2 regions of the Vibrio fluvialis genome follow, and region 1 is predicted to be linked to the other one. Evidence: riboswitches for the same ligand, from Rfam matches in the RefSeq annotation. Region 1 holds a riboswitch; the other holds the start of a gene.
The links. Region 1 has a riboswitch for thiamine pyrophosphate ahead of thiD (bifunctional hydroxymethylpyrimidine kinase/phosphomethylpyrimidine kinase). Riboswitches for the same ligand answer to the same signal wherever they lie in the genome.
Positions count from the first base shown of each region.

Region 1 (4,681 bases):
GATGGCCAACGCCATTATCGGCACCTTGCCGGAAACGCTGACCATGCAAGGCGACGTGACGCTATTTGGCGACACGCAGCGCGACCTCAGCCACGACGCTCGCCAACAGCTGTGGGGAAAAAAGCTGGCCGTTTTGCCACAAGAACCGTGGTACGCGCTAAGCCCATTGATGGCGGTGGGCGAACAGGTGCGCGAAGTGCACGAGATGGTCAATGGCGATCCCGCGCAAGCGCACACCCATACCCACGCGGCATTTCAGGGCGTTGAACTGGGTGACGACATGGCGAAATTCCCGCATCAATTATCCGGCGGGATGGCGCAGCGCGTGGCCTATTTGTGCGCGACCCAAGCCGGTGGTGAACTGCTGATTGCCGATGAGCCAACCAAAGGCCTGGACGTCAGCCGCCGCGACCAAATCATCGCGCAGTTGCTGAGCCATAAACAGCGCGGCGCGGTGCTGACCATCACGCACGACATTGAAGTCGCGCAGCAATTGGGCGGCGAAATCATCGTGATGAAAAAAGGCGTGGTGCAAGAGCGAGGGCCTGCGCAACAAGTGATGAGCGCGCCACAATCGGACTACGCCAAAGCGCTGATCGCCGCGGACCCACGTTTCTGGCCAAGCGTATCGCTACCGACAGTTGGTGAGCCGGTGCTGCACGTAGAAAACCTGAGTATGCATTACGGCGATCGCACGCTGTTTGAGCAGCTCAATTTTTCCATTGCGCAGGGCGAAATTCTGGGCATCAGCGGAGACAGCGGATGTGGAAAATCCACGCTGGCGGACATTCTGGTCGGCCTAAAACGCGCCACCGGCGGCACGTTGCGGCACACCACACCGTTTGCGACAGGCGATGTGCTCAAGCTGTATCAGGATCCGCCAAGTGCGCTGCCGAAAAGTGCAACGCTGCACACGCTGCTGAGCGATTTGTGTCAACGCCACACCATCGACCCAACCCGCATTGAGCCGCTGATGGCCAAGCTCAAATTGTCGATGCAGCTGCTGGGACGAAAAGTGACTCAAGTGTCCGGCGGCGAACTGCAACGCTTTGCAATTTTGCGCGCGTTGCTGATGAAACCCAAACTCTTGATTGCCGATGAGCCCACCTCACGCCTCGATCCCGTGACGGCCGCCAGCACATTGCAATTGATGACCACATTGACGCAGGAAATGGGCTGCGCGCTGGTGCTGATCAGCCACGACAAAGTGGCACTGGAGAAAACCTGTCACCACATCATTCGCCTCTAACCTGCCCGTTGCCGCTGATTCCTGCACGTTCAGCGGCAATGTCACACGAACCTAGCTCCGAGCGCCACACATCTGCTATCATCGACGCCTATAGTCGGGGAGCCACAAGGCTGAGATCGCCCCCCACTGCCCTGCGGCAGCGGCGCGAGACCCGTAGAACCTGATTCAGTTAGCACTGACGTAGGGAACTATTTACGTTTCGCGATGCTCCCGCTTTGAAAAGTGGCACTATCACCAAGCGTATGGCTGCCAGCCCGGCAGCCGTTTAGCCACCAGCGGTTGACTTCCACTGTGCTAAACCGGTTCCTGATTGTCGGAGATTAGGAGCCCAAATGCCTCAATCAGACATTCAATGTAACACCCCTATCGTTCTCACTATTGCCGGCTCAGACAGCGGCGGCGGTGCGGGCATTCAAGCTGATATCAAAGCCATTTCTGCCACCGGCAGCTTTGCGTGCAGCGCGATCACCGCCATTACGTCGCAAAATACGCTTGGCGTGTCTGCCATTCTGCCCATTCCGATTGCTCACGTTGAAAGTCAACTGGACGCCGTGTTCAGCGACCTCAACGTCGTCGCCGTCAAAATCGGCATGTTGGCTGACAGCGCCATCATCCAAGCGGTCGCGGGTAAACTGCGCCAGTATCAGCCTCAGTTTGTGGTGCTCGATCCGGTCATGGTTTCCACCAGCGGTGATTTGCTGCTGGAAACCGAGGCGATCAGCAGCCTCAAAACCGAGCTGCTGCCGCTGGCGACCGTGATCACCCCCAACTTGCCGGAAGCCGCCGCGCTGACCGGCCTGCCGCTGGCCGAAACTGAATCGGATCTGGCCGCACAGTTCGCTGCGCTGCGTGCGCTGCCTTGCCAAGCGGTGCTGCTCAAAGGCGGTCATTTGGCGTCGGCCACCCACAGCGATGACTGGCTCATCCGCGCTGGCGATCACCACACTTTTCGCGCCGAGCGAGTTGCCACACGCAATACGCACGGCACCGGCTGCACGCTCTCTTCGGCGATTGCTTCATATCTGGCCCAAGGCGTTGCACTGACTGACGCGATTCAATTGGCGAAAACCTACATTTCGCAAGCCATCGCCCATGCCGATGAACTGGATATTGGCCGCGGCCATGGCCCGGTTCACCATTTCTTTGCTTTGAATGCTCAACCTACTTCCGCCCAGGAGATCGCATGAATACACTATTGATCGCCGATACCTTCCGCACTCTGCGTGCCACCAAACCGCTGGTGGTGAATATCACCAACTATGTCGTGATGAATAACAGCGCCAACGCGTTGCTGGCTGCGGGCGCCTCACCCATCATGGCGCATTCCCGTCAGGAAATGGACGAACTGATGCAGTTTGCCGGCGCGCTGGTGATCAACATTGGCACGTTGGATGAAATCTGGCTGGCACGCATGGAATACGCGATTGAAGCGGCCAACCGCAACCACAAACCCGTGGTGCTGGATCCGGTGGGCTGCGGCGCAAGTCGCCTGCGCACCGATGCATCGCGCAATCTGGCGGCCAAAGCCGATACGCTCATCATTCGCGCCAACGCATCGGAAGTGATGGCCATGGCCGGCGAAGCGGCACAAGGCCAAGGCGTCGACGCGCGCGATTCCAGCCACAGCGCCATTGCTGCCGCCAAAGCCTTGGTGAATCGCTATCAAGCCAATGTGGTGATTTCCGGTCCGCAGGATTTCATCGTCACCGATTCGCACGTGTGCCAGCTCAGCAATGGCGACAAGTTGATGCCGCTGGTGACTGGCATGGGGTGCAGCCTGAGCGCGCTTACGGGTGCCTGTGCCGCTGCAGGCGATCTGACGGGCTTAACGGCCGCCGCAATCATGGGGGTGGCTGGTGAACTGGCTGCACGCCGCGCCAAAGGCCCGGGTAGTCTGCAAATGGAACTGCTCGATGCGTTGCATCAACTCGATGAAGCAACGCTGCTGCAACTACTGCGTTTTGAAGACGTCAGCGAGGCGATGGCATGACTCCCTACACACTCTATTTGGTCACCGATGACCAGCAAGATCTGAGCACCCTGTGCCATGTGGTCAAACAAGCGATCGCAGGCGGCGTTTCGCTGGTTCAAGTACGCGAAAAACAGGGCGACGTGCGGACTTTTATCGAACGCGCGGCGGCGGTGAAAGCGGTGCTGAGCGGCAGCGGCGTCCCCCTGATCATCAATGACCGCGTTGACGTGGCCTTGGCCGTGGATGCCGACGGCGTACATCTGGGTCAGAGCGACATGCCCGCCACGCTGGCGCGCCAGCTGCTCGGCCCAGATAAGCTGATTGGCCTGTCAGTCGAAAACGAGCAACAATTTGAACAAGCGCAGTCGCTTCCGGTCGATTATCTCGGGCTCAGTGCGATTTTCGCCACGCCAACCAAAACCAATACCGTCAAGCATTGGGGGCTGGATGGTCTGAACTGGGCGATGGCACGCAGCCGTTTGCCCATGGTGGCGATTGGCGGCTTGAATACCAGCAATATCGGGGCTGTCGCTCAAACTGGCGTGCACGGCATCGCGTTGGTGTCGGCCATCAGTCATGCGCCTGACCCACAACAGGCCGCTCGCGATCTGCGTTTGCTGATCGAACAAAATCGCCCGGCTTCGCTTGTTCGAAATTATTGAATGACCACAACAAGCTGCGCGGCTGTTGACGCCTGTCCGAAAGGGCTAGACTTCGTATCAAGCATGAGGGAGTGAGCGATTCCCTCCCCCAATACCAAGAACGATTTGGTCCGCCAAGTCGAAGGAGCAGAGCATGATTGAAGTAAGAAAAGCAGAGCAACGCGGCCGCGCAAACTTTGGCTGGTTGGATAGCAAACATACCTTTTCATTTGGTAGCTACTACGATGCGAAGCACATGGGATTTTCAGAACTGCGCGTGATCAACGACGACAAAGTCACACCCAGTGCTGGCTTTGAAACCCACGGTCACCGCGACATGGAAATCATCAGCTATGTGCTCAGCGGCACTATCGCGCACAAAGACAGCGCTGGTAACGTCAAAACTTTGCCCGCGGGCGAGTTCCAGTTAATGTCCGCTGGTCGCGGTATTTACCACAGCGAGTTCAACGCTTCCGACACCGAATCACTGAGCTTTCTGCAAATCTGGATTCAGCCGAACCGCTTTGGCGGTGAACCGGGTTATCAGCAAAAAGACTTTGGTCAACAGCCGGGCCTGACCACCATCGCCACTCCAACCGGTGAAGATGGCACACTGCACATCAAACAGGATGCGCGCTTATTACAACTGATTTTGGAGCCCCATAGCGCGCTGACGTACGACGTGCCTCAAGGTCGCCGCGTCTATGTGCACCAAATTGACAGCGCATTGAGCATCAACCAAGTCGAGCTGAATCCGGGCGATGGCGCAAAAATCGCTGACGAAACCCAGCTTGTACTGCGCAACGACAGTGACTTGCC
Region 1 covers NZ_UHIP01000001.1:1,066,057-1,070,737, reverse strand. The annotation lists gene DYA43_RS05165 (ABC transporter ATP-binding protein) at 1-1,249, shown strand, start outside; TPP riboswitch at 1,335-1,453, shown strand; gene thiD (bifunctional hydroxymethylpyrimidine kinase/phosphomethylpyrimidine kinase) at 1,582-2,436, shown strand; gene thiM (hydroxyethylthiazole kinase) at 2,433-3,239, shown strand; gene thiE (thiamine phosphate synthase) at 3,236-3,883, shown strand; gene DYA43_RS05145 (pirin family protein) at 4,017-4,681, shown strand, end outside.

Region 2 (4,681 bases), 1.9 Mb from region 1:
CACTGTCTCTGCAGACGCAACCGCTGGGTGATAAAGTTCGGATCCTGAGGCTAAGAACTCCTGAGACTTCTGGCGCATGCCTTCGAGCGGATCGTCGAGCATCTTGACCTGAATGGCTTGTTCGCCGGTGGCCATGTCGGTGTTGGCGTACGTGCGGCGCACTTCCTGCGAGATTTTCATCGAACAGAATTTCGGACCACACATCGAACAGAAATGCGCGACCTTGCCTGACTCCTGCGGCAACGTTTCATCGTGGAACGCACGCGCAGTCACCGGATCCAGCGACAGGTTAAACTGGTCTTCCCAGCGGAATTCAAAGCGCGCTTTAGACAGCGCGTTGTCGCGAATCTGCGCGCCAGGATGCCCTTTGGCCAAGTCAGCCGCATGGGCAGCGAGCTTGTAGGTGATAAGCCCGGTTTTTACATCTTCCTTATTCGGCAACCCTAAGTGCTCTTTAGGTGTCACGTAGCACAGCATGGCACAACCAAACCAACCGATCATCGCGGCACCAATGCCGGAAGTGATGTGGTCATAACCCGGAGCAACATCGGTAGTTAATGGGCCTAAAGTGTAGAATGGTGCTTCATGGCAATGTTCCAGCTGCTCATCCATGTTGGCTTTAATCATGTGCATTGGCACGTGCCCTGGGCCTTCAATCATCACCTGCACATCGTATTCCCACGCCACTTTAGTCAGTTCGCCCAATGTTCTCAATTCGGCAAACTGCGCTTCATCGTTAGCATCAGCAATCGAACCCGGACGCAGGCCATCGCCCAGCGACAGTGCCACGTCATACTTCGCACAAATCTCGCAGATTTCACGGAAGTGAGTGTAAAGGAAGTTTTCTTGATGATGAGCCAGACACCATTTAGCGATAATAGAACCGCCGCGTGAAACAATACCCGTCACTCGCTTCGCAGTCATCGGCACGTAGCGCAGCAGCAGGCCGGCGTGAATGGTGAAGTAATCCACACCCTGCTCTGCCTGTTCCAACAACGTATCGCGCATCACTTCCCAGGTCAGGTTCTCGGCAATACCATTCACTTTTTCCAATGCTTGATACATGGGTACCGTACCAATCGGCACGGGGCTATTGCGCAGAATCCATTCACGCGTTTCGTGGATATTACGCCCGGTCGACAGATCCATTACGGTATCGCCGCCCCAACGGGTTGCCCAAACCAGTTTTTCAACTTCCTCTTCAATTGACGAACTCACTGAGGAGTTACCGATGTTCGCATTCACCTTCACTAAGAAGTTGCGACCGATAATCATCGGTTCCGATTCAGGATGGTTGATGTTGCATGGAATGATTGCGCGACCTTCGGCGACCTCCTGACGAACAAATTCGGGTGTAATGTCTTTTGGCAGGTTGGCACCAAAGTTTTGTCCCGGATGTTGACGGTTCAACTGCTCGTCTTGGTAACGACGACGGCCCATGTTTTCGCGCAGCGCAATGTATTCCATTTCTGGAGTGATCATTCCCTGACGCGCGTAGTGAAGCTGAGTCACGCGGCGGCCCGCCTTAGCACGGCGAATGATTGGCAGGTTACCGTAACGCAGTTCATCCAGTGTATGGTCAGCCAGACGCTCACGTGCGTACTCCGAGCTCATTCCCGCGAGAACTTCGGTATCCTCACGCTCCATAACCCACTGTTCACGCAGCTTAGGCAGCCCCTGATAGAGGTCGATGGTGTAATCAGGATCAGTGTACACACCAGAAGTGTCATACACGCACACTGGTTCATTCGGTTCGTAAACGGGCGCTTCCTTTGTGCCGCCAATCAGGCTATCGGCGAGAGAGATTTCGCGCATTGGCACGCGGATATCATCGCGCGAACCAGTCAGGTAGGTTTTCTTTGAATTTGGGTACGGCTGTACCGAGAGGGTTTCAATAAACTGTTTGGCTTCCAGTCTCGCTTGTTTGCGATTCGACATAGCATTTTCCTTTATTAGGATTTTAGGGATAAATGCTTGGCGGAAAGATGCGACAAGAGGTGATCAGACAGATCTTGGAACTGAAGATACGACGATCCACAGATCGCCAGAGATTGTCTTCTCTTGTTCCCTTCGCAGGTTCTAACCTGATCAGGTTCAACGGATCCCGAATAAACGGTCTCAGCCTTATGGCACTCCGACAAGTGAAGTCATTATAGAGAAGTCATTTCGCTAAACAAGCAGAAAAGTAGAGTTTTTAATCAGCCTCGAATCAACCATTGATACGCAACCCAGGCAGCAGAAATACTCAACAGTACATTGAGCAGTACGTTAAGCCCCATCTTAAAAAAAGCACCTTGTTGCATAAGAAGTACGTTATCCATCGAGAACGTTGAAAACGTCGTTAACGCACCAAGGAATCCCAGACCGACAATCTGACGCCAAGGATAAGGAGCTAACCATTCATTCTCAAAGGCTGCGATTAAGAGTCCCATGATAAAAGAACCGACGATGTTAACGGTCAACGTACCGTATGGAAAACTGCGCCCAAATAGCGTCACACACCATTCAGAGACCAAATAGCGTGAGCAAGCACCAATTGCTCCACCGATTGCAATCAAACCTAAAATTGCCAACTGCCCCATGTACCCTCCCAATTTGTTGCAATCATTGTAATGGCTCACCGTCTAAAAATGAGCCACAACGAGTAAAAAAATAGTTTTCAATAACAGCAATTAGCCTGCCAAAGTGAGGATAAATACAAACGTTACAGGAGTCACTTATTCAAGCAACTTCGATAAAGCCCATCAAGCCCGTTTTCATATGCTCAATAACATGACAGTGATACATCCATCGACCTGGGTTGTCAGCGACAAACGCCGCTTTGGCACTGCCATTTTTACCCAGCAATACGGTATCGGTATGGAATGGCTTTTCCAGCGTTTTTCCATCAAGTTCAAGCACGGTAAAAGTGTGGCCATGCAGATGGATAGGATGGTGATACTGAGTAACATTACGCAGATTGAAAATATAGGTTTTCCCCAACTCCAGCTTTGCCAATGGCTCTGGAATATGGCCAGCACTCATACCTTCCCAAGCCCGTTTATTGACCAGCCAAAAATTCGGCACAGCATGGCCACTCTTATCCGCAGGAGTCACGGCTCCTTCCCATTCAAACACAAAGTCGATTTCCTGCGCCTGATAGAGCTTCACGGGTGCAATAGGATTTAACGGCAGCGATGGGATAGATTTATCACTCGCGAGCCAGGACTCCTCACTGAGGAATTCGCACAGAGGAAAGGCAAACTTACCCTTCATTTGACGCACATAAACCTTATCGCCAGCTTTTGGCGCGATAAAGGCGATATCCAAACGCATTCCCGGGCCTATCTTATGCTGTGTTAGCTGATATGGTGTTTCGATCGGGTTGCCATCAATAGCAATCACCCAAGCGTCAACACCTTCAACAGCGATCGGATAGGTAATAGTGTTATCCACGTTGGCGATGCGAGCTCTCACCGTCGCATTCTGTTTAATTGTGTACTGCGGATTGTGCTTACCATTGACCGTACCCCATTCACCTGGTGTACCCATACGTGCACTGTAACGAGGGATCATTAAATCCTTCCATTGGCCTTTTTTATCAAGATGCCAGTGTTTAAGCATGAGCGCATGCTCTTCATCAAATACAACAGGTTCAGTTTCTTCAACGATGATCAGACCAACCAAGCCCATTCCAAGCTGTTTGACGCTGTTCATATGCGGGTGATACCAAAAGGTCCCGGCATCCGGTGGTGTAAACTCGTAAGTAAAGCTCTCACCGGGCATGATAGGAGGTTGACTAAGGAAAGGAACCCCATCCATCGCGACAGGAATACGCAGGCCATGCCAGTGTATCGTGGTCGGCTCATCCAGCTTATTGGTGAAGTGAATCGTCACCTTCCGCCCCTGGCGGCAACGTATCGTAGGAGCCGGAATAGAACCGTTGAAGCCCAGAACTGATGTAGAGTAACCCGGAACCAGCGATGCTTGTGCCGGCTCAGCCGTCAACTGATAAACATATTCGTCCTCTTCCGATGTCAGTTTAAGCAATGAACACGCAGGTAAAGCGGCGCTAACACCCAACGCAGAACCCAATTTTAAGAAATGACGACGAGAAAGATCCATAATCAGTCCTGATAACAATATTTTCTGGATTGGTAATAAAACTGATTCGCAACAAAATGTAAATGATGCGTTGTTGAAATAGAGAAGGAAAACCAAGTAAACCGGATTTTCCACCTTATTTAGAGATTGATAAGCAATAAAAAAGGCTCCAGCAATCGCTGGAGCCTTTAATAATGGCAGGGGTGGAGAGATTCGAACTCCCAACACGCGGATTTGGAATCCGCTGCTCTGCCAATTGGAGCTACACCCCTAAATTTTGGTCTTCTAGATTGAAGAAAACCCCAGCATTGCTGCTGAGGTCTTAAATAAGTGGCGGAGCGGACGGGACTCGAACCCGCGACCCCCGGCGTGACAGGCCGGTATTCTAACCAACTGAACTACCGCTCCGCACTGGTTAGACTCAAGAGTCTAAATTTAAAGCCTGGCGATGTTCTACTCTCACATGGGGAGACCCCACACTACCATCGACGCTGTTTCGTTTCACTTCTGAGTTCGGAATGGGATCAGGTGGGTCCAAAACGCTATGGTCGCCAAGCAAATTCTTAAAATTCGGAAAGCTGTTTTTCGTTCTCTCAAC
Region 2 covers NZ_UHIP01000001.1:3,015,311-3,019,991, reverse strand. The annotation lists gene thiC (phosphomethylpyrimidine synthase ThiC) at 1-1,938, opposite strand, end outside; TPP riboswitch at 2,049-2,147, opposite strand; gene crcB (fluoride efflux transporter CrcB) at 2,199-2,582, opposite strand; gene DYA43_RS14245 (multicopper oxidase family protein) at 2,722-4,104, opposite strand; tRNA gene DYA43_RS14240 (tRNA-Trp) at 4,279-4,355, opposite strand; tRNA gene DYA43_RS14235 (tRNA-Asp) at 4,415-4,491, opposite strand; rRNA gene rrf (5S ribosomal RNA) at 4,524-4,639, opposite strand.
Region 2: linked by a shared signal. The riboswitch ahead of thiC (phosphomethylpyrimidine synthase ThiC) and the one ahead of thiD (bifunctional hydroxymethylpyrimidine kinase/phosphomethylpyrimidine kinase) in region 1 are both predicted to bind thiamine pyrophosphate.